DNA from 4 places in the Parabacteroides sp. AF27-14 genome. Region 2 is predicted to be linked to each of the others. Evidence: riboswitches for the same ligand, from Rfam matches in the RefSeq annotation. Region 2 holds a riboswitch; each other region holds the start of a gene.
The links. Region 2 has a riboswitch for cobalamin ahead of DWY79_RS11615 (sirohydrochlorin cobaltochelatase). Riboswitches for the same ligand answer to the same signal wherever they lie in the genome.

Region 1 (8,330 bases), on a different contig from region 2:
CAAAGCAGCGCATCTATCGGCAGATGTTCGGAAGTATCGGCAAGGATGTTTACATCGACATAGACTTCCGATGCGAGTATGGGAAAAACATCTATTTCGGGAACAAGGTGATCGTGAACATGAACTGCACGTTCCTCGATAATAACAATATCATTATCGGTAACAACGTGATGATAGCCCCCGATGTGAAAATATATACCGCAACTCATTCCGTCCACCTTGCGGAAAGGATGCCGGAAAGGACATGTCCCGGAGCGTCCATCTGCGACACAATTGCCCGACCTGTCCTTATAGAAGATGGTGTATGGATAGGAGGCGGCTCTACAATCCTTCCGGGTGTGACTGTCGGCCAAAACTCTGTCATCGGAGCAGGCAGTGTTGTCGTGAAAGATATTCCTGCCAATTCCATAGCTGTCGGCAATCCTTTCCGTGTAATTAAAAATATCGAAGATAATGATTAAAAACCTCATTTTTGATTTTGGCAAGGTCCTTGTAAATCACGATTTGCAACCCTTGCTTGAACGACATTTCGGGGATGATGAAGTGTCGCTAATCGGTTTTCACAAGATTCTATCAGATCCGGAATTTATAAACATGTGCGACCGTGGAATAATCCCGTTTGAGAAAATGATTGACGGAGCGATAAAAAGGTATCCTGAATATAGTGATGCCTTCACGTTTTTCAAAGATAATTATCTTGAAGAGATAACAGGAGAGATTGAAGGTATGCGTGTACTTCTAAAAAAATTAAAGCAATCCGGATTCAAACTATATGGGTTGACGAACTGGAGCGACACAATCTACCGGGTCATGGAGAAATTCGACATATTCCGGTTGCTTGACGGTGTGGTAATATCGTGTGAGGAACATTTCATCAAGCCTGAAAAGGAAATTTATCTTCGCCTTTGTGACAAATATAGCCTTAAACCGTCGGAATGTTTGTTTACGGATGACAGAATGGTGAATGTGTTGGGTGCAAAGGCGATTGGAATGGAAGCTGTATTGTTCACAACACCCAAAGAATATATTTTTGAAATAGAGCGAATTTGCGGTATCAAAATTGAACAATGATGAATACCAGAAATTGCAACAGCCGGAGATGCGTTTAGAGAATAGCGAATATCGCACCATTGATTAACGACAAATAAAACAAAGAAGAATATGGGTATCGGAAAATGGATAGGCGGTGTCTTGGGGTTTATGGCATTCGGACCACTGGGCGCTTTAGCCGGTATTATATTAGGCTCTTTCTTTGAGGAAGAGGCAAACATGACGGGACAGCCCTTCGGTGGCAGAACCAATTACGATGATCAATATACACGAAGAGACCCATACGCCGGGGAGCGTAACAGTTTCCTTTTCTCCATGTTGGTAATGGCCTCCTATATCATCCGTGCCGATGGGAAAATCATGCACAGCGAGATGGAATATGTCCGTCAATTCCTCCGAAGGAACTTCGGCGAGATCGCCGTAGGCCAAGGTGAAGAGATATTGCTAAAGCTTTTCGACCAAGCCAAACGCATGGAGCAAGAGAATAGCATAGGATTCAAGAATACCATCCGGGAATGCGGAACCCAGATCGCATACAACCTAAGTTATGAGGAGCGGCTGCAACTGCTGGCGTTCCTCGCCGAGATCGCTAAGAGCGACGGTAATGTTTGCGCCACCGAGATCAACGCTTTAAAAGAGGTAGCCATAGCGATGGGAATGTCTGAAAAGGAAGTTGAATCCATGTTAAATCTTCAGGAAAACTCCCTAGATAACGCCTATAAAGTATTAGAGATAGAACCCACGGCTACGGACGATGAGGTGCGTGCCGCTTACCGCCGCATGGCTATCAAACATCATCCGGACAAAGTAGCCAACCTTGGTGAAGATATCCGCAAGGCCGCCAATGAGAAACTCCAAAAGATCAATGAGGCTAAGGAGCGTATCTATAAAGCGAGAGGCATGAAGTAAATAAGAAAATGGAAATATTTTCTCAATGTCTGTATTATTTAATTAAAAAGACCTACCTTTGCCCACGATTTTAGTAATCAAGCTATCACATAGTTTGGTGAGAGGGAATCCGGTGTGAATCCGGAGCTGTTCCTGCAGCTGTAATCCTCATTAAGTTGGTTAGAAGTTCAAAAGCCACTGTTCCTAAGTCGGAATGGGAAGGTTTCTAACCAGAGGAGAGCCAGAATACCTGCTAAAGTCTTACAATAACATCAAGCTTCCAGGATAGAAGTATGTGTCATACAAAAAACGATTCAATTTATTTTTTGAGACATAACCAGATAGAGGCTTGTTGTTTTATTTCGTGTACAAATAAAACACTATATGAGGCTTTTAGCATTCGCTATTCTGGTGGCATGCGTACAATCCGTATGCGCCCAAAGCATATTGAAAGATCCGAAGGAACTTTCCGTGCTATTGAACGAGGTCGTGGTCACCGGTACGGGTACCGAACACTATCTGAAAGACGCCCCTGTGCAAACAGAGGTAATCACTGGCAAAGCCCTTGACAGTTACCAAGGACGCAGTATGTAAGATATTCTGGAAGGGCTGAACGCTTCCATCACCTTTAATCCGAGCGACATGGGTAGTGGCATCCAGATGAACGGATTAGGCAACGATTACATCTTGATCCTTATCAATGGCAAACGGATCAACGGAGATACCGGCGGACAAAACGACTTGAGTATTATCAACCCCGCCAATATCGAGCGTATCGAGATCGTAAAAGGTGCCGCCTCTTCCCTGTATGGCTCGGACGCTATCGCCGGTGTTATCAATATTATCACGAAAAAGAACCGGGATAAAGTGAGCCTATCGAATACGACTCGTGTCGGATCGTATGGAGATATATTGGAAAGCGTACAAATCGGCATTGGGCATAAGAGAGTGAATTCCACCACCTCACTTAGTACGACCCATACGGACGGCTGGCGAAATACGACCCAAGAATGGGACCATCACGAGGTAATGAATGGAACCGTGACACGAACCGTAAACCGATCCACGAACTTTACGTTAAGGGAGAACTTAACCTACAAAGTGAACGACCGGCTGAGCCTTTCGGCCGATGGCTCTTTTTACCAGAAATGGAATTATCGTCCGCACGGCGCATTCAAGTATTATACCTATGATCAATTCTACCGGAACTTCGATGTGGCCGGAGGAGCTAAATACGCATTGGGAGGACTGAATTTTCTTTCGGTAGACCTAACTTATGGTAACTATAGTTATTTCTATAATTACCATCATAAAGATGTTACGAACTTCTTCGATCCGGAAACGGATTTACGTATCACTCGTTATCCCGGAGAACATATTCTGGAAACCTCTCAACAACGTTTCCTAGGACAAGCCAAAAGCGTATTCCACCTCGGGGAAAACAATATCCTAAGCGCCGGACTCGAATATCAATACGATCATTTGAAATCTCCCCGGCGTATCGAGAACGGGAAAGCCTCCGTATTTACGGCTTCCGCTTATGTACAAGACGAATGGAATCCGACGGATCGGTTGAATGTGACGGTAGGTGGGCGCTTCGTCGTGCACCAAGAGTTCGGGGCTACGTTTACCCCTAAAGTCTCCGCCATGTACAAACTAGGCGACTTCAATATCCGAGCCACATACTCAAATGGATTTAAGGCTCCTACCTTAAAGGAGTTGCACGATGATTATATCACGCAGATCGGCGGCGGCCCGTGGAAACATTATTATGGTAATAAGGATTTAAAACCGCAAAAGTCCAATTATTATTCGGCGAGCGTAGAATATCATGCGTCGAACCTGCAGATCACGGTAACAGGATTCTACAACCGTATCAAGAACATGATCGCCTTGACCGAGATCCCGACAAGCGCCGAAGACAGATTGGATGAGATCGAGGCCAGCATGCAACACAAGAACTTATCCAAAGCCCGCTCTTTCGGGGGAGATATATCGCTCACCTATCAAATCCTATCTTCCTTGGCTATTGGTGGAGGCTATAGCTATACGGATGCCAAAGCGCAATATACGGATGATCCGGCCGACTCGAATTATATGCTCTACACCCCGATCAACGGAACCTCATTCCATAATGCCAATTGGAAACTAGCATGGAACCATGCGTGGAAAAAGTATAAATTGGATGTCACCTTGTTCGGCCGATACCAATCCACCCGCTTTTATATCACGGACGGTGATGGAAAAAGTTATCAGCTATGGCGATTGAATACCCGTCATAACGTATTGAAAAAGAAAAAATGGAACCTAGATATCAATGTCGGTATCGATAATATCTTCGATTATGTGGATCGTACCCCGTTCGGACGCCATCGTGGAACTACGTCTCCCGGACGGACTTGGTACGCCTCCTTTATCGTGAAATTTCAGAATAAACATAAACTATAAACAATCTTAAAAGTTAAATGCGATGAACAAATTTAAGTACCTTTTGCTTGCGGCGAGTCTATTTGCCTCAAGCGCAGTTTTTACCTCCTGTGATGATGGAGACGACGACAATACCGCAAACCCGGCGGAAGAAGTCGTAAAGACAAGTAAGAAACATGACACGGCGATCTTGTTGTGTACATTCGGTAGCACATTCAAAGAGTCTATCAAGACTTACGACGCAACATTGGCCGATTTCCAGAACGCATTTCCCGATGCGGACATCTATTTGTCATTTACCTCCCGTACTTGCGTGAATCGTGTAGAGGCAGAGACCGGTATCGCACGTTACCAACCGGACCTTTGGTTACAAGCTCTAGGAAATGCCGGTTACAAGAAGGTAGCGGTACAGTCCTTACACATCATCCCGGGTGAGGAATACCTAAGCTTGATGAATACGGACGTGAAGAAGAAATTCATGATCGAGTCTTTCCCGAGTGTTCAAGTCGTAAAAAGCCCTTGTTTGGTATACGACGAGGATGATGTGGAAGCCGTAGCGAAAGTCCTATACAGCCACTACAGTGATAAATTGGCTGATAACAAGAACATCCTTTTATTAATGGGACATGGTAACCCGGATAAAAACTATAACGCAAATACGAAATACACGGAAACAGAAGAGGCTATGCAAGCCTTGGCCGCTAACAAGAATGTATTCGTAGGTACCGTTGATTACGGAGATATGTTGTTCTGGCCGGAAGAAGGCGAACCAAATGAGGAATGTGTCTACTCCAAACTTACCAAATACTGCGAGGATCATAACTTAAAACCGGAAGAGATCACGATCTCCTTAGCTCCGTTCATGTCTATCGCCGGAGACCATGCGCATAATGACCTTTGGGGTATCGAGGAGGGTGATGATTTCAGCGCTGCCGCTCCTAACGCCGACGCTTGCTGGAGACTAAAACTTTTGAAGATGGGCTTCAAGATCGACACGGAAGAAAGCCATAACGGAAGCTTGGAGAATTGTAAGATCATAGGATTAGGCGATTACGACGCTATTCGTCAGATCTGGGTGAATCACCTAAAAGCATTATATAATGACGCGGAAGCTTGGGAAACCGGAGAAGACTACCAGTAAATAATTGAGAATTGAGAATTGAAAATTAGGGAGTACTTACTGAACCAATTTTCAATTCTCAATTTTCAATTGTTCAGTGTGTATATAATTTCTTTCGATCAAAAATCGTCGCCCGTTTATATTTCATGGCGAAACGGATGTGATCGATAAATAAAGACCGGATCGCCGGATTCTCACCTAGAGGTTTTAAATAAATATCCACATCGAAACCCTGTTGACGTAGCCCTTTCTGCCAGAAATCCGTAACCGTATTTTCCGTACCTCGAATCAGTACGAACATAAAAGGAATCAACTGCACACGCTTATGACCGGCTTGGCGCATTTGCTCACCTACATCCTCGATCGTAGGGAAACCCTCACGGGTTCCGGTATAATAATCTTTCATTCCTTTGGTCTGGAACATATACCCCAATTTCGCGTAAGCCGAGTTACTGGCATGATAAGTTCCGTGCGCCACCAATAACTTAGCCCCATTTTTAGTCACTCCAGAAGGTGAGGAAACCGCTTTCATCACCGCCTCATAATCGGTATCATCATATAACAAGGGATTACCTACACGCAAATCCTTAAACAAACCTTTTCGCTGTTCCGCCTCTTTGCGGATCGCTTCCATTTCCACACCCTCTATAATGATAGTCGGTTGGATTATCACATGGGTAAACCCTTGATCACGCAACTCTACCAAGGCATCCGCCGGCAACTGAACCCAAACACCTTGCACCCTCAACCGACTCACTACGCTACGGGCGCTATAAGCCTGCCGGACTTCCACGTCTGGGAAAGCCTCCTTGACACGCTTGTTCATCACATCGAGTACTTGGGTACGAGCTTCCGGGTAAGCACTCCCGAAATGTACCATCAAGATCGCTAACTTATCTCCCTTTTCCATGCTCTCCCGGATATCGGAAGCGTAAAACTCCCGCCCGGGTTTCGCCCATAATGAACAGGCGAGCCCGAGCAGGAGTGAACAAACAAACATGGATCGTAAAAATCCCCTATACATTATTATATTAGTTAATAGTTGACATGTGACAGTTTACTGCTTGAAACGGACCAGAAGGCTGACGTAATAGGTACGGCCCGGGGTCAATGTAGCGTAATTGTAATTAAAGGGACGATCATCTACATAATCAAAAAGGTTCTCGATACCTACTCCCGGTTCCAACAAGAAATCGCCGGCTCTAAACGTATGGCTCGTATTGAGATTCCACAAGGAATATTTCGGTGCGTATCCATAAGAAGTAGAATAACGTTCCCCTTGGATACGTCCGTTAAAATTCACGTTCAGCTTATACTTATTCCAAGTATGAGACCACATAGCCGCTACCGTACCACTATGCTTAACGGTCTTATCCAAAGGCTCATCCTCATATACGTTTTTTCCATCCATGAAACTATAGCCACCATTCAAGGTAAAGCCCGCTCCCAGATAACTATTGAAGGCCACGTTAATACCTTTGATCTTCGCTTTATCGATATTCGCACGCATCTGTATCTCATCATAGTACGTACCATGGGCGGTGTTATAAGCATCCCGTTCCGCCGTATCCAACATCTTATAGTTAATCATGCTACGTACGTTATTCATAAAAGCGGACACGGACAAAGAGAAATACCGCATCGTATATTCTGCGCTCAACGTAAAATTGTCGCTCTTCTCCGGGTCCAGATCCGGATTACCGATCGTAAGGCGAGTCGCTCCGGACGCTTTCTTCTCCGATTCCGTATACAACTCTTTCAATTCAGGTGTACGGAAACCAGCCGCATACGATCCGCGGAAATTAAAACCGCCTACCTTATACAGCAAAGCCACGTTAGGAGTCGCATAACTCTTAAAATTCTCATGGTAAATATAGCGCAAACCCGCGTACGCTTGGAAATGCTCATTGATATTGATCTCGTCTTGAGCATAAAGCGCAGTCGTGTACATACTTTTACCCGCTATGTTATCCGTCTCGCTACTCAGTAACTCTTTAATGAACTCCGCACCAGCCGAAAGCTTATTATATTTGCCCAAACGAAAGATTCCCTTGACATTCAAGTTATGGTAATGAATCCGTTTCGTCATATCACTCTCTCCGCTTTTCTTTCCATCAAAGAAATCCTTATACGTACTATGATTGTCCGACAGATAATCAGCGTTCAAATAAGAGTTCTTATTAATCATGTATTGAGCGCCCGCCCCATAAGTGAACGTCTCTTTTCTCATATCATAGTTGGTCGTATTCACTTTATCCATTGGCATCGGACGATCGCTGGAACGTCCGAAGAAAGTACCACGCACATAAAAAGACAAACGATCCGTAGCGTCGTACGTGAAACGTTGGTTGATCACGTTCCGGTGAAATCCCTCGGAAGCTTGCTTATTGGTAGGAACCAACTCGCCTTTACTCTCCGTATAGGGATTTAATTGCCAACCATCGGCCCGTTGATATTGATAAGAAGTATATGAACCGAACTTCCCTACATTCACGTCCGCATTGACCGACTGCAAGAATTGGTTCTTGCTACCATAACGGCTATTGCTCGTCACGTTCACCTTATTACGGGAATCATCCGTGATGATATTGATAACGCCGGCGATCGCATCGCTACCATACAAAGCGGAAGCGGCCCCGTTCAATATCTCTACCCGCTTTACGTTAGACATATCGATACGGGAATAGGTATCATCGCCGGCCAAACGCTTACCGTTTTCCAAGATAACCACGTATTTCTCTGTCAATCCGTTCATATTCATCGTAGCCCCCTGTCCGTTTTCCATAAATACGATACTCGGATTCAGCTTGGTCATCGCATCTTGGAAATTGGTTACGCTCGCCTC
Region 2 (8,772 bases):
CTTTGAAGCTTCCACTAAGGCGGTATTGGCCGCTTCCTCGCCTTGCTCTTTCTTGATCTTCTCATATTGAGGCCATGTGAAAGTGAGATCCGCAAACTCCCGTTCCGCTAAAGCGTATCCCCATAGTTTGAAACCACCTTCCGTGAATTTCATGATGTTACCTTTGTGTACCAAAGTCACGCTCGGTAACTGATGCAATATCGCGTATTCGATAGCGGCACGCACCAGACGCTCCGTACCTTCCACAGAAACCGGCTTGATGCCGAAAGAGGAAGTTTCCGGGAAACGTATTTTCTTCACTCCCATTTCCTCGGTGAGGAACTTCAATAACTTTTGTGCCTCCGGAGTCCCTTGTTGCCATTCGATTCCGGCATAGATATCTTCCGTATTCTCACGGAAGATATACATATTCACTTTCTGCGGCTCCTTTACCGGAGATACGACTCCTTTGAACCAACGAACCGGACGGAGACAAACATATAAATCCAACGTCTGACGGAGGGCCACATTTAATGAACGGATACCTCCACCAATTGGAGTCGTCAGCGGTCCCTTAATACCGACGATGTATTCACGGAACGCTTCCATAGTCTCATCGGGAAGCCAACTTCCGGTTTGCTTAAACGCCTTTTCGCCGGCTAAGACCTCTTTCCATTCGATGGAACGGGTTCCGTTGTAAGCTTGCTTGATGGCAGCGTTTACTATCTTTTGGCTAACGGGAGTGATCTCATGCCCCACGCCATCTCCTTCAATATAAGGGATTGTCACGTGATCCGGAACGAAAATATGATTACCTTTCTTTGTTATCTTACTCATGATATCAAGATTTTTTGTTTGTCTTAGTGAGCTGTATTTAAAGCGGAACCCGCCTTGAACCATTTAATTTGTAAATCATTATACGTATGGTTAACCGGGAATGATTCTTGCGTACCATCCGCATGAAGAAGAACGGCCGTCAACGGTTTGCCCGGCTGAAAATCTTTCAATCCGATGATCGAGATATGGTCATTCTCGCGGATCTTGCTGTAATCCTCCTTATTGGCGAAAGTCAGTGCTAACATTCCTTGTTTCTTCAAGTTTGTCTCGTGGATACGGGCGAAACTCTTGGCTAGGATCACTTTTACATTTAGGAAGCGAGGCTCCATGGCTGCATGTTCCCGGGAAGAGCCTTCACCATAGTTTTCTTCCGCTACGACGATCGAGGAAATACCATTTGCCTTGTATTGTTTCGCTACGGCAGAAACTGCTTCATATTCATTGTTCAGTTGATTCAATACAGAGTTTGTCTTCCCGTTGAAAGCGTTTACGGCTCCCATCAACATATTATCCGATATATTTTCCAAATGCCCACGGAAACGTAACCATGGACCGGCCATCGAGATATGATCCGTCGTACATTTACCTTCAGCCTTGATAAGAAGGGGCATATCCGTGAAATCCTCTCCATTCCAAGGAGCGAAAGGCTTTAATGCTTGTAGGCGGTTGGATTCCGGATCGATGTTCACCACTACGTTCTTACCCGTAGGTGCCAGATAGCCGTTATCCTTTACCTCGAAACCTTTCGGCGGAAAATCCGTGCCTTTCGGTTCTTTCAGTTTCACAACCTTACCATCCTCTGTCTTCAATGTATCGGTCAAAGGATTGAAACATAGATCACCTGCGATGGTCAAGGCCAGTGTCAGTTCCGGAGAAGCGACAAAAGCATGTGTATTCGGATTACCGTCCGCACGTTTAGCGAAGTTACGATTGAATGAAGTAACGATCGAATTCTTACGGGTATTATCATCCGTATGACGTTTCCATTGTCCGATACAAGGACCACAGGCATTCGCCATAATGGTTGCGCCAATCCGTTCAAAATCACCGATAATACCATCTCTTTCCGCCGTATAACGGATTTGCTCGGAACCCGGGTTGATGATCAAGGGTGCCGCTACCGGTATTTTATCCTCATAAGCTTGGCGAGCAATGGATGCCGCACGGCTTAGATCTTGATAAGAAGAGTTGGTACAGGAACCGATTAATCCGACCTCCATCTTTCGGGGATAGCCATTCGCTTTTACTTTTGCGGCAAACTCCGAGATAGGCGTAGCTGCATCCGGCGTGAACGGACCGTTGATATGCGGCTCCAATTCGGAAAGGTTAATAACGATTACACGATCGTAAAACTTATCTGGCTCGGCACGAACGTCCATATCCGCTTCCAGATATTCACCGATAGCTTCGGCCCAGCTCGCTACCTCGTCACGTCCCGTGGCACGAAGATATTGAGCCATTGTATTATCGAATGGAAATAAGGAAGTCGTCGCTCCTACCTCGGCACCCATATTACAGATCGTAGCTTTTCCGGTCGCTGAGATTGAGGCGGTGCCCGGACCAAAATATTCGATGATAGCGTTCGTTCCACCTTTTACGGTTAAGATGCCCGCTAGCTTAAGAATCACGTCCTTCGGCGAGGCCCAACCATTCAAATTACCAGTTAACTTAACACCAATTAGTTTCGGCATCTTCAGTTCCCATTCCATTCCGGTCATGACATCCACGGCGTCGGCTCCTCCTACTCCGATAGCGACCATTCCAAGTCCTCCGGCATTCGGGGTATGTGAATCAGTTCCTACCATCATACCGCCGGGAAACGCATAATTTTCCAATACCACTTGATGGATAATGCCTGCTCCGGGTTTCCAAAAACCGATTCCATATTTATCGGAGACCGATTTCAAGAAATCATAGACCTCGCTATTGCTTTTGGTAGCCGTATCGATATCCGTCTTGGCTCCCATATTCGCTTGGATCAAATGGTCGCAATGCACGGTAGCCGGTACTGCGGATTTTTCTTTTCCGGCGTTCATGAATTGTAAAAGCGCCATCTGAGCGGTGGCATCTTGCATAGCCACACGGTCGGGACGGAAATTCACATAATCCTCACCTCTTTTGAAAAGGCGAGTCGAGCTTTCATCGTATAGATGCGCATATAAGATTTTCTCGGCCAAGGTCATCGGGCGACCACCGATACGTTCGCGGGCTGTGTCCACTCTTCTGGGGAAATTCGCATAGAAATTTCTAAGCATGTCAATGTCGTACACCATATTCATATTCGTTTTTTATTGTAAGCCTTTTCGCAAATATATTTATCTATAACCAGCTAAAATGTAATAAATAAGACATCTGCCAATGAGTCTTTGTTTTTATTATCAACAAATATATAATATAATGAAATACAATTTGTTCGATAATTTCTATGAGGTTATAGAGGTTATTTATAATCTCCCGGATAACTTAGAAAAACGGGCTAATCGCACGTTTATTAATAAAACGTACCATTAGCCCGTTTTGTTCAAGCCTTGGAGCTGTTTTTTCTACTTATCGAGACTTTCTTTCCATCTTTGGGCATAACTATGCAAAATAGATGCGATACCCTCTCCGATCCGGACATAATCTTCCCGTTTAAGGTTGGCTAAAGATGCGCGGATAGACCACTCGGGAGCATCAAAACCTCCTCCGTTCAGTAAAACCAAGGAAGTTTCCTGTGCCAGACGGAAAACGACATCCAGAGGTTCGTAATTCTTTTTTAGATATTCCACGAAATCATCCCCATAGAATTTCTTAGCCCAGACAAGCATATCGATCTCACTATAATATCCCGCACGCAAAGGGTCGTCTAATAAGGTGAATCCGGTGCTTTCCCACAATGTGTGTAAACGCTCGTGGATCATATCCTGCATCCTTTTCTTATAGGTATTTTCCGCATCTAATAGAGCGAAAGACGCAAACAGAGACATTTGTGTTTGCTGTGGCAAGGAAAGACCGGCCGTATGATTCAAGGCTACTTGACGGCTATCGGCTACCATACGATCAATAAAGCGGATATCCTCGGGATGTAAGGATAGACTGCTATATCGTTTTTTTAGAAGCTCCTGTTTATCTCTTGGCAATTCACGGATCATCCGGTCGTAAATATTATCTTGATGTAAAGCGATTACCGCCAATCTCCATCCGGTTGCCCCGAAATATTTGGAGAAAGAGTAGACACATAACGTATTCTTTGGTAATTCGGCCATCATCGAGCGAAAATGCGGAATAAATGTCGCATACACATCATCCGTAATAATCATGAGGTTGGGATTGTCGTTCCGTACGATCTCAACGATCCTATTCATCAATGCTTTTGTCAATCCGTATGAAGGCGGGTTGCTCGGGTTTGTTATGAAAGCAGCTTTCACGCTAGGATCTTTCAGGACATCTAAATCTTTTTCTTGATATTGCCACGTGTGATAGCCGTCTTTTGTCATCTTCAAGGCTTTTATCTCTATGACATTAAAAAGATAACGAGCCTGTTCCGGAATCTCTATATAAGGAGTGAATACCGGAGCGAAGAGAACGATCTTATCTCCCTTATTCAACAAGAAATTCTGCTGCAAGGTATCGAAGATATAACACATGGCGGCAGTTCCGCCCTCGGTAGCGAAAAGGTCGAATATTCCCTCAGGGGGCTGGTTATCACATAATTCTTGGTCTAAATAATCCCGCACGAGCATTTCTGTATATTTCAAGATACGATCGGGAACCGGATATTGATCACCAATGACGCCTTCCGCCCATTCATATACAAGCTCATTCTCATCTACACCTTTTTCCGTGACCAGATATTCATAGGTACCCTTCAATAAAGTAGCGCCGGGAGATTGCGCATGTTTCTTTAGAAACTGTACGAAGCGAGACGCGATCCTTTTGCGGTTGGGAACCCCTGCGGCTCCGGCCATCTCATCTGCCAATTCGGTTTCCTGCAGGCATTCCTCCAAGGCGAACTGCCCTAATAGGAAGAATGCCTCCCGTGGAACCGTACTGATCCAGTTTGGATTTCCCCTTCCTGCGTTCAGCATGATGTGCGTACTTTTACGAGCGCTCTCATCCGCTAACTCTATCAAGATGTTCTTTAGCTCGAAAGGGCTAATCTCCGACATCTTTTTCTCATATTCTCTCGTGACATGTATTTTCTTCTTGTCCATACATTATATATATTACATGATTAGCACAATAACGACACCCCAGATGATTAATAAAGTATTACCCACCGCATAGGTAACGGTATAGCCTAAGGCTGGAGTCTCACTTCCTACGGCATCTTCCACCGCTCCTAATGCGGCAGTTGTCGTACGTGAACCCGCCGTACAACCTAAAGTAATAGCCGGGTGGAACTTAAAAACGTAACGTCCCATCAGAATACCGATGATAAGCGGGATAGATGTCGCTAAAGCACCGATAATAAATAAACTTATACCGACTTCCTTCAATCCGGTCACGAAACTGGGACCCGCCGTGATACCGACTACGGCGATAAACATATTCAACCCCAAATTATTTAATATCCAAACGGAAGGCTCCGGAATACGCCCGAAGGTCGGATGCTTAGAACGAAGCCATCCAAAGACGAGCCCGGCTATCAAAGCACCTCCACTCGTACTTAGGCTAATCGGGACACCCCCGAAATGAATCGCGAGCGAACCTAAAATTCCCCCTAAGAAAATACCGATACCCACGAAAATCAAATCGGTCTGATTGGTTGGGCGATCGGGATATCCCAAAGCCGTCGCCGCTTTATTTACCTCTGATTTCATGCCTACCAATTCCAGCATATCACCAGAATCTATCACCGTAGCGGCCAAGACCGGGATATTGATACCCGCACGCCTTACGGACTTGATGCTAACACCATGCATAAACGATTGATTGCGTAAATAGCAGATCTTTTTCCCCACGTATTCCTTATGGATCACTAGTACGGGTAACGTCTCTGCCGGAAAATCGAGCAATTCAATGTCATTGACCTCGTCGCCAATCCAGTTCTCCTCTCCGATCACGAATTCTCGGCGACCGCTTAGAACAACCTCATTTCCGGTATGTAAAACCAAATCCGGTTTAACATCGGTTACTACATTATTAATACGGACACACTCCACGAACAAATGCCGTCCCAATTGGTCTAAATATACCTCCAACTGCTTTACGCTTTTGCCATCCTTGAACCATTCATTACTAATCTTATAGGCCCGGAAAGTTACCGGACGGGCAGCAGGCATAAAGCCCGGTTGCTCGCTCTCGTCGTTATTTCCCATTTTAGCCTCTAGCTCTTTACACGCTTTTTTCACGTAGTCGAGTCCTCCTAAAAGACGTGGCCCGATATCACTCACTAACCATGCGGATCCTGCCGTACCGAAAATATAAGTTACCGCATAGGCCACGGGCATTACATTTACCATAGCGCTTTTATCCGTATCGCTAATATTCATCTGTCCGATCGTATCTTCGGCAACTCCTAATACTGCCGACATCGTCTGGGAGCCCGCCAATAATCCTGCGGCCTCGCCTGCGTTATATCCCATAAGTTTCGCTAACAAAAAAGGAGCGATCAAACAAAACACACACATGACGGCGGCGAAAAGCATTTGAGGAAGACCTTCCTTTTTCAATCCCCGGAAGAACTGTGGCCCAACACTATATCCTACAGCGAAGAGGAACATCAAGAAAAAGACGGACTTTAACGGTCCGCTTATATCGATTTTTAATTGCCCGATCAATACACCGACCAATAATACGCTGGTAACCGTTCCCAGCGTGAACTTCTTTATCTTAAACTTGCCAATCCAGAAACCGAGAGCTAAGGTTATGAAAATAGCTAGCTCCGGATAATGTTGAAGTAAATTAGTTATCCATTCCATATCTATTTATTTGATGTTAAACAAAAAAGATGCTATTGAAACAGGGATTCTTTGAAAGATGTTGTTACTTTTCGGGATTATTTATATAAATTTGCGACCGCTTAGGTGATAGAGTTTGTCTACCGACAATTCTATAAAAGGGAATCCGGTTAGAATCCGGAACAGTGCCCGCTACTGTGAAGCTCTTGAAAAGGAAAGCGTTCTGCTATGCCACTGTCTTAAGAAAGATGGGAAGGTTGCTTTTCGAGCCAGTCAGGAAACCTGCCAAGCGAAGTAATGATTAATTCCTCCCGGGGTTAGGAGTAATTAAGAGGATAGAAATATCACCTATATCTAAAAGATGTTGGAGACGGAATAATACGTTGTCTCCGTGGGATTGATATGTAATCTAATTATTAATATATTCATATGATGAGGAAACACTTACTATCTTTCTTCCTGCTGGTCATCAGCCTAGTTTGTCGTGCGCACGATGGCGAGAATTTTGTAGCATCCGATTTATTCGCCTCTTTACAACCGGGCGATAAGGCCGCTTTATTGATGGTACATTTTGGAACAACCCATGATGATACCCGTGCCTTGACAATCGACGCGATCAATCAAAAAGCGAAAGAAGCTTTCAAAGATGTTGAGTTGCGTGAGGCATGGACTTCTCGCATTGTAATGCGCCGCTTAAAAGCTCGTGGCATAGAGAAACTAAACCCGATCGAAGCCTTGGAAAAGTTAAAGGCTGATGGTTATACGCACATCTTGATCCAATCCACGAATATAATCGAAGGTATCGAGATGGAATCCTTACGTAAAGACGTTGCCGCCATGAAGTCTTCTTTCAAGGAAATCCGAATCGGCAATCCCCTATTGTATACGCCGGAAGATTATGAGGCAGTAATCGCTGCTATCATAAAAAATGGGGCGAAGGAAGGCGCTACATTATTAGTAGGTCATGGCACTTATACTCCAGCAACGGCCCAATATGCCATGTTGGATTATATGTTGAAGGAGAAGGGGTTCAAGAATTATTCCGTAGGAACTATTGAAGGTTATCCTTCTTTTGATACGATGGAAGCTCAAGTAAAAGCCAATGGTACGAAGAAAGTCGTGTTAATGCCATTTATGTTTGTCGCTGGAGACCATGCGAAAAACGATATCGCCGGTGATTGGAAAGAGGAACTGGAAAAGAAAGGCTACGAGGTAAGCGTATTTATGGAAGGTCTGGGACAGAATCCGGATATTCAGAAGATTTTCATCGAACATGCCCGTTTCATGGCTAAACATAAGATGATCGATATCGTTGATAAGAAGAAAGCTTATGCGGTAGAGAAGGACTAAAAAAGTTCTCCAAATCTATGTTTTATTCCTTTCGGAAGAAAAAGTAATTCCTTCCGAAAGAAACTAAATTTTCATTCGAAGGAAAATGGAATTTCTTTCGAAAGGGATTTCACATGCATACAATAAACAGTTATAATGCTAAATATATGAAAAGAGTTTTGACAATCTTACCGTTGACAGCCTTATGTATCAGTACGATGCAGGCACAACACAAGAATGAGTACACGAATTTCGCCGATACGACATTCAATATTCAAGAAGTCGTAGCGACCGCCGCACGCAAGCCACGTCCACAAATCACGAAGTTGGACGTACCTATGAAATATCTTCCTATTTCAATTAATAGCATTACGGCGAGTAGTTTGGAGTTGCGAGGTATCCGTAATATCCAAGATGCGGTACGCTTTATGCCGGGCGTACGATTCCAGACATCTTATGGCGCATTTCAACAATTGTCGATCCGTGGTTTCGATCATTCTATCATGATGATAGACGGTATCCGCGATGAACGTTCGGCAATAAACAACTCTTATCCCGTACCCGATCTATCCTGTATCGAGTCTATTGAATTATTAAAGGGACCGGCTTCTGTACTTTACGGACATTCAGCCGTAGGTGGAACCTTGAATATCGTTCGTAAATCCCCGTCAGAGAAACAGAGCGTTAATGCTCGATTGGCCTACGGTAGTTACGAGAATAAAGAGGCGACACTTGGCATGGGCGG
Region 3 (8,772 bases), on a different contig from region 2:
ACGGCGTATACGCTAAGAGGCTTTTCATCTTTCATGAGACGGGTGGCTAAGTTGGCTCCGTAACATCCAAAATCGATAACCGCCCCGCCGCCATTCAGCACGGGGTCAGTTAACCAGTCCGTGAACTCTTTTCCGCAGTTGATCTCGAAGGGACCTTGATGCCCGTCGTATACGTTGATACGATCGATCTTCCCGATAGCACCGCTGTCGATAAGGCGGAATGCCTCATGGTTAGTATTATACCACGTAGTCTCGTAGTTGGTAAGCAACAAGAGATTTTTCTCACGGGCGAGCGATGCCATTCGGGTAGCATGTTCGTTATTGACGGCCAATGGCTTTTCTACCATAACATGTATGCCTCTCGGTGCGCAAGCCTCTACCACACGAAGATGGTCGTGGATCGGCTCGTATACGATGACCGCCTCCGGATGGGTCTTATCCAGCATCTCGCCAAGGTCCGCATAGAATAGGTTAGGATCCAGCTTATCCCGCAGACCGTTATGTTCCCGTAAGTAATCATCTTTCTCGGCGACTCCTACAATCTTGAAATCGCCTCTATCCAAACGGCTTATCACCTCCCATAGATGTCCGTGGGATACCCCTGCCACGGCCAGTCGCAAAGGCTCTCCATCTTGCCCTTTCGCCGTGAGAGTTAAGAACGTAAATGTACATAACATAAGTAAGTAACGTGTGATCTTGTGTATATTCATGATATTATCTATATATAGTTTTTACAAAGATATACGATTATTTCTTACCTTTGCAACCCATTACTTATTCAGATTAAGGAAAACAATATAATTTAGAAATATAAAGAAATGGCAAAAGAGCTGAAAGAACTTACACCGAGAAGTGTAAACTATTCGCAGTGGTACCAAGATTTGGTAATTAAGGCAGATTTGGCGGAGAATTCCGCCGTGCGTGGTTGTATGGTGATCAAGCCTTACGGATACGCTATTTGGGAGAAGATGCAACGTATCCTAGACGATATGTTCAAGGAAACCGGTCATGTGAACGCTTATTTCCCCTTGCTGATCCCGAAGTCTTTCTTAAGCAAAGAAGCTGAGCACGTAGAAGGGTTCGCTAAGGAGTGCGCCGTGGTTACTCACTATCGTTTGAAGACAAATCATGACGGTACGGGGGTTGTCGTAGATCCGGCAGCTAAACTGGAAGAGGAATTGATCATTCGCCCGACTTCGGAGACCATTATATGGAATACATACCGTAACTGGATTCAGTCTTACCGTGACCTGCCTATCTTGTGCAACCAATGGGCGAACGTGATGCGCTGGGAGATGCGTACTCGCTTGTTCCTTCGTACGGCTGAGTTCTTGTGGCAGGAAGGCCATACCGCTCACGCTACTCGTGAAGAAGCGGAGATAGAAGCTAAGAAGATGCAAGAGGTTTACGCGAACTTCGCTGAGAATTATATGGCAATGCCGGTAATAAAGGGCGTGAAGTCTGAGAGCGAGCGTTTCGCCGGTGCTTTGGATACCTATACGATCGAGGCGATGATGCAGGATGGAAAAGCTTTGCAGGCGGGAACTTCCCATTTCTTGGGGCAGAACTTCGGTAAGGCTTTCGACGTTACTTTCATCGACAAGAACGGTAAGAGCGACTATGCTTGGGCTACTTCTTGGGGTGTTTCCACACGTTTGATCGGAGCGTTGATTATGTCTCACTCTGATGATAACGGTTTGGTATTGCCTCCACATTTGGCTCCGATACAGGTTGTGATCGTACCGATCTACCGTAGCGCTGAGCAATTGACGCAGATCAGCGAGAAGGTCGCTGGTATCGTGGCTAAATTGAAAGCGTTAGGCATTTCCGTGAAATATGATGACGCTGATAACAAGAAGCCGGGCTGGAAGTTCGCTGAGTACGAGTTAAAAGGTGTTCCCGTGCGTTTGGCTATGGGTGGTCGTGATTTGGAGAATAATACGATCGAAGTAATGCGCCGTGATACTTTGGAGAAGGAGACGATCACTTGTGATGGCATTGAGGAATACGTGAAGAATCTGTTGGAGGAAATCCAAGCGAATATCTTCAAGAAAGCGTACGATCACCGTGAGGCTAACATCATAAACGTAGATACGTATGAGGAATTTAAGGAGAAGATCGAGGATGGCGTCTTCATCATGGCCCACTGGGATGGAACCCCGGAAACAGAAGAATTGATCAAGAACGAGACGAAAGCTACGATCCGCTGTATTCCTTTAGCTGGTGATAAGACTCCGGGTAAGTGTATGGTGACAGGTAAACCGTCGGCTTGCCGGGTACTGTTCGCCAGAGCTTATTGATCGCCCCCCGGTTTCGGGGCGAGAGTGGTTATAAAAAAGGTACGCCTTACTGAATGTGTGAGGCGTACCTTTTTTATTTAAATTGTTTTACTGTCTATTAACTCAATCCCTCAATCATGCCATCCACGATATCGATCTTTCGGGCTTGCGGCTCTTTAGGGAGCCCCGGCATACGCATGATCTCGCCCATGACGACAACGATCATCTCGGCTCCGTTATTGATGATTACATCTCGTACTTTTAGTTCGAAGTCCTTGGCAACCCCATAAGCTTTCGGATCGGAAGAGAATGAATATTGAGTCTTGGCGATGCAGATCGGATAATGGGAAATACCCAAGCTTTCGATCTGACGCAATTTTTTATCGGCCAAAGTCGTATAAACAATCGAAGAGGCTCCGTATATCTTCTGGGCCACTTTTTGTACCTTCGTACGGATCGGATCATTCAGATCATATGTATATTGTAAAGGAGCGGAAGGATGATTTTCGATCGTATCAACCACTAAGCGGGCAAGCTCCGTACCCCCTTCACCTCCTTCGGAGAAAACGTTATTCATGGCGAATCCAACCCCTTTTTCCTTGCAATGCTCAGCCACTAAAGCGATCTCCTCGTCCGTATCGGTAGCGAAACGGTTGAAAGTCACGATTACTTGCTGTCCGAAGCTCTTCATATTCTCAATGTGTTTATCTAAGTTAGCGAATCCGTTCTTTAATCCTTCGATATTCGGTTCCTTGATTTCTTTTTCAGGAACGCCACCATGAAGTTTTAAGCTCTGGGCAGTCGCTACGATGACTGTCAGTTTCGGTGAAAGCCCCGCTTTTCTACATTTGATATTAAAGAATTTCTCCGCACCCAGATCAGCGCCGAAACCAGCCTCCGTAATCACATAATCTCCATAAGTAAGAGCCATTTGGGTGGCCAATATGGAATTACATCCATGGGCGATATTAGCGAAAGGACCTCCATGTACAAATGCGGGAGTATTCTCCGTTGTTTGTACTAGGTTCGGCAGTAATGCGTCTTTTAGCAATACGGTAATAGCTCCGGCTATGCCAAGATCATTTACCGTGAAAGGCTTATCTTCGTTTGTATAACCCAATAAAATATTTCCGACACGTCGTTTCAAATCCTCTATATCCGTAGCCAAGCAAAGGATCGCCATGATCTCTGAAGCGGGAGTGATGTCAAATCCGGTCTCGGTAGGGACACCGTTCGCCGAGCCGCCTAGACCCGATACGATGTTACGTAAGCTACGGTCGTTTACGTCAAGAACCCGTTTCCATTTGATCTCCTTCAATCCCTCGCAGGTGTTGCGAGTCTGATAAATATAGTTATCCAATAAAGCGGTAATCATATTGTGGGCGGAAGTAACCGCATGAAAATCCCCTGTAAAATGCAAGTTGATGTTTTCCATGGGAAGCACTTGGGCATATCCACCTCCGGCAGCACCACCTTTCATGCCGAAACACGGGCCAAGAGACGGCTCACGTAAAGCGACCACCGCTTTCTTCCCTATTTTATTCAGCCCTAAAGCCAGACCGATCGAAACCGTAGTCTTTCCGATTCCCGCTTTAGTGGGAGTGATAGCGGTCACTAAAATTAAATTATGCTGGTCCATTTGCTTTTTATCGATCAAATGGATAGGAACCTTGGCAATATACCTGCCATAATTTTGTACTTCCTCACGAGGGATACCTAACGTTGTCGCAACTTCCTTAATTTTACGCAAGTCTGTTTCTCTTGCTATCTCAATGTCCGATTTCATGTGCTTTATGTAAGTTTATATAGTTTGAACAAAGTAAATCTAATTTATTATAATAACAAAATGATACGGAACAAGGTTTTCCCCCTTTATGGAATAAGAAGATTGTGTTATTTTGATATTTTTGTGCGAAAATGGCGATGATCTCGCTTTTTGTGATAGCTGTTAGGCTTGAAATTGAACTTTTTGTAAAGTGAACTTTGCAAAAATCATACGTTTTGCTTGTTGCACTCTTAAAGAATTATAAAATAGTCTTTAAAATTATCCGTCTATGATAATTTGATTAATTTTGTGGTGTCACAACGATAAAAAGAAAGCTAAAATGGTTTGAGTGTGATAAATTGAAATAGATGAGAGATTAATAACATTAGCAATATAATATGTAAATTTAAGGTTATGTCAACAGTAAGATTTAGTCAGGTTACATTTGCTACTAAATCGTGGGTAGCAGAAGCATGGGAAAAGATGGTAGTGGAATTGTTTAGCGGTCGTGTCGTAGCGGAAGTCAAACAATTGGATGAAGTATGTGAATCAAAGTGGGAAGTAGAATTGAAGAAGCTTCAAAACGAGGTTCATTCTTTATGTCATCATGCGATCCATCAATTGCTCCCGATAGCCGGCTCTTATCAACAGGCATTACTGGATGACGTTGCCCAAGCCTATACGGTATACGCTCCGGAAGAAGCAGAGTCTATCTTCAACCGGGGAAACCAAGCGATCGAGGATATCAAAGGGCATGTATCGGGTATTCGCTACAACGCTTGTAAAATGCGTGAGGCGAACCGTAAAGTAAGCGAGTTGGAAGATATGCACGCAAAAGCGATCATGTACCATAATTCAGTGAAACCTTATATGGATACACTTCGTTTCCATATCGATCAGCTTAAGCATATATTGCATGTAGCGTAATAAGATGGGCTGTCCGGGTTTGGTTACTCTCCGGGCAGCCTTCTTCTTTTAGCGAGGTTGGATAATCAGTAGGGAGAAATAGGGGAAATCCTTGGAATGTATAGTGGCGATATCAGTAGTATAATATTCTTTTCCTGTTCCTACATTCTCGAAATAATGAAAAACCGCCTTATCCGCATACTGCCGGATACAAGTATGAATAGCCTCTTGGCAACCCGGTAATTTCATGATGACGATGATCATTCCATTTTCTATTTTTGCCGAAAGTTCATCGAACGACGCAGTCCCGGGGATTACATTAATTTGCTCCTCTTGTTTTACGATATGTATCCCGGCCAAGGCACCTGCCGCTATAAATGCCGGAATTCCTGCGATTCGATCGACCGGGATTCCTGCTTCCTCGAATTTATCGTATACATATTGTATAGATGAATAAAAACCAGCGTCTCCCTCGGCGACGATCACGATTTGTTTTCCTTTCAAATATTCAGCTTGGGCATCCAGAAACAATTCGTTATAAGCGTTTAACGCATCTGTCCGTTCCTTACTCATTGGCAAAATAAACGGATGGATCAAGGATTCGTCTACCTCAATAGCTTTCAATATATCCGTCGCCCGAGATATGATTCCATGCTTGCCTTGTGTAGCAGGACAATAGATAATATCAGCCTTTTGTAATGTTTTAAGCCCTTTCAGCGTAATTAATTCCGGATCACCGGGACCTAATGAGACGAAGTGAATAGGATGATTCATGTGTATCTGTTTTTATTTGAAACGCAAAAGTCCTTAAAATTGCGGATGTATACAAATATTCTTACTACTTTTGTCGCTGTAACAGGCTCCGCTTATCTCTTTTTCCGGGAGGCGGATTAAAAGGGAACCGGGTGAGAATCCCGGACAGACCACGCTGCTGTGAACTTCTAAACATTCGGACAATACCTTGGCCACTGGTTTCGTAATCGGGAAGGCGTCTAGAATGGAAGTAAGTCAGAAGACCTGCCGGTTCATAAATAAATGTTGCTGTCCCGTGGAGCAGGACGAGAGTAACTGTCAATGATCAACTGTCAATTAAACAAGGATTATGAATAAGTTTATAGCGGGTGGATGCTTGCTTTTATCGGTATTGACTTTATCATGTACTTCAGGTATCCGTGAAAAAGGAGAAATAGGGAAGACGGCTTCCGTAGAGCAATCCGCATTCTCGCAAGAGCAGGTTAAGCCTTTATACGCCCAAGGATTCAAGCTTACCTATGCGGATCAATATGTCTTGGCTGATATTCAAGATCCTCAAAACGAGGAAAGCACCACGTTTCATTATGCGTTCGTAAAAAGAGGTTCGAAACCCACGGGGATTCCCGTTGATTATACGATGATAGAGCTTCCTATCCGAAGCGTTATCTGTATGACTTCCCTGCAATTATCGAATTTTATTAAATTGGGTGCCTTGGATAAGGTCGTTGGGATTACCAGTACACGGCATTTGTTCAATAAAGAGATGAACGAACGCCTGAAAGAAGGTAAAACCGCAAAGATCGGTATAGAGGGAAATTTCGATAACGAGGTTATCATGAGTATGAATCCTGATTTGATCCTTGTATCGCCATTCAAGCGGGGAGGCTATGAGACGCTGAAAGACGTGGGTATCCCCTTGATTCCCCATTTGGGTTATAAGGAGACTACGCCATTGGGACAAGCTGAATGGATCAAGTTCATAGGCTTGTTGTTAGGGGTAGAGAAAGAGGGCAATGAGCGTTTTGCCGCCATTGAGAAGAGGTATAATGAATTAAAGGAACTTACGGCGGATGGCAAGGTTAAAAAATGTCCGATCGTTTTTAGTGGCGAGTTACGGGGTGGAAACTGGTATGCCGTAGGAGGAAAGAGTTTCTTGGCACAGCTTTTCAAGGATGCCGGCGCTGATTATTTCTTGAAAGACGATGAGCGATCCGGTGGTGTTACATTAGACTTCGAGACGGTCTATAACCAAGCGGACGATGCTGATTTCTGGCGTATCGTGAATAGTTTCCCGGGAACGTTTAGCTATGAGGCATTGAAAGAGCAAGATCCTCGTTATGCGGATTTCCGTGCGTTCCGGGAGAAAGGGATTATCTATTGTAATATGAAGAACACGCCGTTTTATGAGAGTATGCCGACAGAACCGGAGATCGTCCTAGCGGATTTGCTTCATATCTTTCATCCGGATTTATTACCGGATCATGAGCCGGTCTATTATTCTCGACTTAAATAAGGAACGCTGATGAGACATTCAAATACCCTATGGATGCTGGCGATTGTCACGGCTATTTTTGTTCTAATCTTTTTGAATTTGGTGTTGGGGTCAGTCTCTATTCCTCTTCAATCGGTTTGGCATATTATCTGGAATTCAGGAAATGAGCCTATTACATGGCAGAATATTATCTGGAAATCCCGACTACCACAGGCATTGACAGCGTTGGTAGCGGGAGCAGGCTTATCCATCAGCGGCTTACAGATGCAAACCGTTTTCCGTAATCCATTGGCCGGACCTTCGGTCTTAGGTATCAGTTCGGGAGCGAGCATGGGTGTCGCTTTCGTGGTGTTGTTAAGCGGTAGTTTAGGGGGCGTTGCCTTGAGTAAACTTGGTTTTATGGGGGAGATCGCCTTATCGATAGCGGCCGTGATCGGTTCCTTATCCGTGATGGCGCTGATCGTGTATGTTTCCCAAAAGGTAAAAGGAAATGTCACGTTGTTGATTATCGGTGTGATGATCGGTTACGTGGCAAACGCCGTGATCGGTGTACTTAAATTCTTTAGCGTCGAGGAGGATATCCGTGCATACGTGATTTGGGGATTGGGTAGTTTCGCCCGTGTTTCCGGTAATCAGATGACGTTGTTCGTGATTCTTATGACAGTCTTGATCCCTCTCTCGTTCCTGCTTATCAAGACCATGAACTTGATGCTTCTTGGGGATAGCTACGCACGCAATTTGGGACTTAATATCAAGCGGGCCCGTTTGTTGGTTATCACCTCGGCCGGGGTCCTTACGGCGATTGTCACGGCTTATTGCGGACCTATTATCTTCTTGGGGCTAGCCGTTCCGCATTTATGCCGGGCCATATTTCAAACTTCCGACCATCGGATTTTAATGCCTGCGGTCTTATTCGCAGGTGCGGCGTTGGCGTTGATCTGTAATTTGATCGCCCGTATGCCGGGGTTCGAGGGAGCGTTACCTGTCAACTCGGTAACCGCTTTAGTAGGTGCTCCTGTAGTGGCCTCGGTATTATTTAGAAAACGAAAGAATGAATTGAACGAGTAAGATGAAACAAGATACGATTCATATTAACGGCCTTTCGATCGGTTACCATTCTAAGAGTAGTACAAAGCTGGTAGCTAAAGGTATACACTCTACGATCTATAGTGGTGAATTAACCTGTTTGCTGGGTGCTAACGGGGTGGGGAAGTCTACTTTATTGCGCACGTTATCGGCTTTCCAACCTAAATTAGATGGGGAAATATTGGTCCTAGGAAAAGATATAGATGCTTATTCCGATAAGGAATTGAGCACCACGATCGGTGTCGTGCTGACCGATAAATGTGAGATCCGGAATATGTTGGTACGGGAATTGGTCGGGATGGGACGTAGCCCGTATACCGGCTTCTGGGGCAAGTTGAGCAAGGATGATAAGCGGATCGTGGAAGAATCCATCGCCCTTGTCCGCATTGAGGAACTAGCATCCCGCATGGTCCATACCTTATCGGATGGAGAACGCCAGAAAGTGATGATCGCTAAGGCGCTCGCTCAGGAGACTCCGGTTATTTACTTGG
Region 4 (4,933 bases), on a different contig from region 2:
AAGGCTAGGGAGTTTACACTTTTCTAAACATTACTAACAACAAAATATTTATTCTATGTATAAAAGAATAATATCATTAACTGTGCGGTCAACACACGCAAAAACATGGTCAATGGATAAACCGTCGCATATCCAACCGCCGGCGCATCATTTCCTGCCGCCATATTGGAATAGGCTAACGCAGGAGGATCGGTCGTACTTCCCGCAATCAATCCCATCAACGTAAAATAATTCAGTTTATAAAAATACCTTCCCACACAACCGATAATCAGTAGAGGCAATAACGTTATTATAAAACCATAACCGATCCAAGCTACACCACCCTTATTGACTATCGTATCGACAAAACCTTCACCCGCACTCAATCCCACGCAGGCGAGAAACAACGTGATTCCTAATTCCCTCAATAGTAAATTAGAACTTTGCGTGGTATAAGTAACCAATTTATAACGATAACCGAACCGGCTTATCAATATCGCAACGATCAACGGACCTCCCGCTAATCCTAATTTCACCGGTTGAGGAATACCCGGAAAACTAATAGGAAGACTTCCCACGATAATACCCAAAACTATACCAACAAAAATAGTCACCAAATTAGGTTCATTCAAGCGTTTCATTGAATTACCCAGCGTCTCGGCAACTTTCTCCACCGCCAATTCACTACCGACCACTGTCACCCGGTCGCCTATTTGCAAGACCAGATTAGGAGTAGCTACCAACTCCAGCCCCGCACGATTGATCCGAGTCACGTTAATTCCATGTAAACGGCGTAACTGCAAAGCCCCTAATTGCTTACCGTTGATTTCAGACCGGGTAACCAAAATACGCCGGCTGATAAACTGGCTTTCCGCCGGAATCCATTGCTTACGATCCATCTGTATTTCTTGACCGATAAAAGTCTTTATCGCCTCCACGTCATGCTCTGCGGTAATAACAAAAATCTTATCATCCCCATTCAATACCGTGTTCCCCGCCACGATCTCTATCCGATTCGTATCGTTACGTAAAATACGGGAAATAACAAATTCACGGTGTTCCAACAATTTAGATAGCTCACTTACGCTACGACCAAAAATCGCCGGATTCTTCACCACCAAAGAGATAGGTACAGCCTCTCCTCCCGATTCCGTATCCGTCTCTTCTTCCAATTGTTCCGTCTCCTTCGCAAAAGAGATACGGAAAACATAACGGATAAAAATCATCGACAAGATAATGCCGATCACACCTAACGGATAGGCAACCGCATATCCTAAAGCGATCGTTTCATCCGAGATCCCCGTCATATCTGAATAAGCCTGTTGAGCAGCGCCCAATCCCGGTGTATTCGTCACTGCTCCGGATAAGATACCTACCATTGTCGGTATAGGAATGCCTGTAATATAATGTATAATCAAGGCAGTAATCACCCCTAGAAAAACAATACCGCAAGCAAGCATATTCAACGTGATCCCTCCCTTTCGAAACGAAGAGAAAAATCCGGGGCCTACTTGCATACCTACCGAGTAAACAAATAAGATCAAACCAAACTCTCTAAAAAAATGAACGACCGACGGATTCGCCGTAAAACCGAAATGCCCGAGAAAGATCCCGACAAACAGTACCATGGTAATCCCTAAAGAGATACCGAATAGCTTCAGTTTACCAAGCTGGATCCCCAGAGCGATCACAACGGATAACAAAAGGATAGAATGCCCTACCCCTTCTCCCCATAACAATTCATTAATCCATTCCATATCTATTCATGTATATATTAATTTAAGATAAAAAAGTACCTCTGGCGAATCACTTCGGCAGAGATACACATATTGAACATTTAGTATCCCAGTTTAATCTGGCATCCATTCTAACAACATTTACTAATATATTTTCTATTTCTTATGCTGATAATTTAGACAAACTTTCCTCTTCCGGCAAAAGGGTTACCGGCCATTCAAATGTCGCACGACAGTGCGAACAGATCCTTTTCATACGTCTTTGTTCCTTTTAAGATATTGCTTATCTTTTCGTACTGCTTTCCTAATCCCTCGAGCAAAAACAGCCTTTAATGAATGGCAGGTCTTCTGACTGACTCCCATCTTGAGGCCTTCCCGGTCGCTAGAACCAGTGGCGATAGTGTTGTTTCAAGATGTTCTTCGGAGCTTCACAGCAGCGGGACTGTCCGGGATTTACACCCGATTCCCTTTTAATCCACATACCCGAATGGTATATGCGGAACCGATTCGGGAACAAAGATAGCATGTTTTCCGTATATATCATATCTTTTCGCTTTTTTGTTTACTTTTATTATCCAAATAAAAAAATCCCGGGACAAAACAATTGAACCGGGATCTTTTAACCTCTAAGCTATCCTCCCGACAGGAAGAGGCTTTGATTTTCCTTAAATAATAATTACTACAAGGGAATATTTCCATGTTTTTTAGGAGGATTACTCTGGCTCTTATTTTTCGCCATTTCCAACGCCTGAATCAATTTAAAACGTGTGTCTCTAGGTTGTATGACTTCATCTATAAATCCTTGCTCGGCTGCCCGGTAAGGATTTGAGAATTTCTCGGTGTATTCACGAATTGCTTGTTTCTTCTCCTCATCGTTGGCTTTCCGGTATAATATATTCACGGCACCTTCAGCCCCCATCACCGCAATCTCAGCCATCGGATATGCCAAGTTTATATCGGCACCGGTAGGCTTACTTGCCATTACGATATAGGCTCCCCCGTAAGCCTTCCGGGTAATCAACGTGATTTTGGGAACCGTGGCCTCCGCATAAGCGTAGACAATTTTTGCCCCGTGGCGTATAATTCCCGCATGTTCTTGCGTACAGCCCGGCAAGAAGCCCGGCACATCCTCGAACGTGATCAATGGAATATTGAAGCAATCGCAGAAGCGAATGAAACGTGCGGCCTTATCAGAAGCATCGATATCCAAGACTCCCGCTAAAAAGGCAGGTTGGTTCCCTACGATACCTATGGTACGGCCTCCCAAACGAGCGAATCCCACTACAATATTGCGAGCGAAATGAGGCATAACCTCGAAAAAGTAATGATTATCCACTATCGGCTCTATAATATCCTTGATGTCATAAGGGACATTAGGATCTTCCGGAATCACATGCTGCAACGACTCTTCTACCCGACGCACATCGTCAGCACAAGCTATAACTGGAGCGTCTTCCATATTATTAGAAGGCAGGAAACTCAGAAGTTCCCGGATACTCATCAAAGTCTCCTCTTCCGTATCACACACAAAATGTGCGACCCCGCTTTTTCCGCTATGTACCTGCGCCCCGCCCAGCTCTTCCTTATCGATCACCTCGTGAGTCACCGCCTTTACGACATCCGGCCCCGTGATAAACATATGACTTTGCTCTTTGACCATAAAAATAAAATCGGTCAAAGCCGGGGAATAACAAGCGCCCCCCGCACAAGGCCCCAAAATAGCCGATAATTGGGGAACGACTCCCGAGGCCATCGTATTTTGGTAAAAGATAGAAGCATAACCAGCCAAGCTATTCACCCCTTCTTGAATCCGGGCACCCCCCGAGTCATTCAAGGCGATGATCGGCGCTCCGTTCTTTAAGGCTAATTGTTGCACTTTCACGATCTTAGCGGCATTCGTGGCACTCAAGGTCCCACCGTATGCGGTAAAATCATAAGCGTAAACAAATACCAAACGACCATCGATCTTTCCATAACCACTTACCATTCCATCACCGGGAATCTTATTCTTATCCATCCCGAAGTTTGTACACCGATGCACCACGAATTTATCCAGCTCATTGAAAGTCCCTTTATCCAACAGCATCTCGATTCGTTCACGGGCGGTCATACGCCCGCAAGCATGTTGTTTCTCAATGCGATTCAATCCTCCTCCCAACGAGGCCTCTTTATTCAAAGCCTCAAAATCTTTATATAATTGCTCGTTATTCATATGAATCATCTTTTAATAGGTCTAAAGTCATAAGCACTTGATTGTTATCAACGGAATCTCCCTCGGATACCAATATATCTTTTACCACGCATGCTGAGCTTACCTTATAGTTACTCTGCATCTTCATCGCCTCAAGTACGACCACGGTATCCCCCGTTTCCAAGCGATCTCCTTTCCGCACAGGTATTTTCACGACTTTACCCGGCATCGGGGCGACAATCTTGTCATCTTGCTTCTCTTCCGCACTTTTACGCATACGCAAATATTTCTTTTGGGTATCTACGATATCCACATGATAGGAACGGTAGAACATATTCACGTCATAACTCCGATGATCTTCTCCGGAGATGATCTCCGCGTTAAATGAGTTCCCATCGTGCAAGACAGAACAACTGCCGTTCTCCGTCATCACGATATCCACATCATACGGCTTCCCGTCGATAGAAAGCCGGACTTTATTCCCTTCTTTACTGACCAATGTCACATCGGCCACACGATTTCCGATATGTATTTCCATAACCAATACCCGTTAAATCCGTAAGACACCTTTTTGTAAACCAAACTCCCGCCAACGGCTGATAGGACGTGTATCCACCAATTGGGTAGAAGTATTTTCCTCTAAATTCATCAAATAATCCATATAAGCGGCGATCATGGCGATATTCTCGATTTCCTCGTTATTACCGTTAGACCGTTGTAGCATCCGGGCATTCTTAGCGATAAATAATGTATTATATTCCCCTTTCACGAAATCAGGATTATGCATGATACGTTTCAAATAACTGAGGTTCGTCTTTAAGCCCGTGATTTTATATTCATATAGAACCCGGCGCATACGCTCGATCGCATACGCACGTGTCGTTGCCCATACGATTAATTTACCGATCATAGGGTCATAATAGACCGGAATCTCATACCCTTCATATACATAGCTATCGATACGTACCCCGATACCATTCGGTTCCGTTAATTGCCGGATAATACCCGGGGAAGGCATGAAATTATT

Region 1: linked by a shared signal. The riboswitch ahead of DWY79_RS13955 (TonB-dependent receptor plug domain-containing protein) and the one ahead of DWY79_RS11615 (sirohydrochlorin cobaltochelatase) in region 2 are both predicted to bind cobalamin.
Region 3: linked by a shared signal. The riboswitch ahead of DWY79_RS15860 (ABC transporter substrate-binding protein) and the one ahead of DWY79_RS11615 (sirohydrochlorin cobaltochelatase) in region 2 are both predicted to bind cobalamin.
Region 4: linked by a shared signal. The riboswitch ahead of DWY79_RS13990 (putative transporter) and the one ahead of DWY79_RS11615 (sirohydrochlorin cobaltochelatase) in region 2 are both predicted to bind cobalamin.

The regions. Positions count from the first base shown of each region.
Region 1 covers NZ_QTLZ01000013.1:40,574-48,903, reverse strand. The annotation lists gene DWY79_RS13970 (sugar O-acetyltransferase) at 1-461, shown strand, start outside; gene DWY79_RS13965 (HAD family phosphatase) at 454-1,071, shown strand; gene DWY79_RS13960 (TerB family tellurite resistance protein) at 1,162-1,959, shown strand; cobalamin riboswitch at 2,014-2,211, shown strand; partial or broken gene DWY79_RS13955 (TonB-dependent receptor plug domain-containing protein) at 2,323-4,386, shown strand; gene DWY79_RS13950 (sirohydrochlorin cobaltochelatase) at 4,409-5,506, shown strand; gene DWY79_RS13945 (sirohydrochlorin cobaltochelatase) at 5,580-6,509, opposite strand; gene DWY79_RS13940 (TonB-dependent receptor) at 6,543-8,330, opposite strand, start outside.
Region 2 covers NZ_QTLZ01000009.1:145,101-153,872, reverse strand. The annotation lists gene icd (NADP-dependent isocitrate dehydrogenase) at 1-816, opposite strand, end outside; gene DWY79_RS11630 (aconitate hydratase) at 840-3,089, opposite strand; gene DWY79_RS11625 (bifunctional aspartate transaminase/aspartate 4-decarboxylase) at 3,360-5,009, opposite strand; gene aspT (aspartate-alanine antiporter) at 5,022-6,719, opposite strand; cobalamin riboswitch at 6,806-7,003, shown strand; gene DWY79_RS11615 (sirohydrochlorin cobaltochelatase) at 7,131-8,048, shown strand; gene DWY79_RS11610 (TonB-dependent siderophore receptor) at 8,195-8,772, shown strand, end outside.
Region 3 covers NZ_QTLZ01000017.1:8,160-16,931, reverse strand. The annotation lists gene DWY79_RS15885 (Gfo/Idh/MocA family protein) at 1-710, opposite strand, end outside; gene proS (proline--tRNA ligase) at 819-2,300, shown strand; gene DWY79_RS15875 (formate--tetrahydrofolate ligase) at 2,398-4,065, opposite strand; gene DWY79_RS15870 (hypothetical protein) at 4,459-4,971, shown strand; gene DWY79_RS15865 (precorrin-2 C(20)-methyltransferase) at 5,020-5,724, opposite strand; cobalamin riboswitch at 5,791-5,990, shown strand; gene DWY79_RS15860 (ABC transporter substrate-binding protein) at 6,053-7,216, shown strand; gene DWY79_RS15855 (iron ABC transporter permease) at 7,226-8,263, shown strand; gene DWY79_RS15850 (ABC transporter ATP-binding protein) at 8,265-8,772, shown strand, end outside.
Region 4 covers NZ_QTLZ01000013.1:50,903-55,835, reverse strand. The annotation lists gene DWY79_RS13990 (putative transporter) at 54-1,736, opposite strand; cobalamin riboswitch at 2,036-2,237, opposite strand; gene DWY79_RS13985 (acyl-CoA carboxylase subunit beta) at 2,395-3,927, opposite strand; gene DWY79_RS13980 (biotin/lipoyl-containing protein) at 3,920-4,444, opposite strand; gene accC (acetyl-CoA carboxylase biotin carboxylase subunit) at 4,457-4,933, opposite strand, start outside.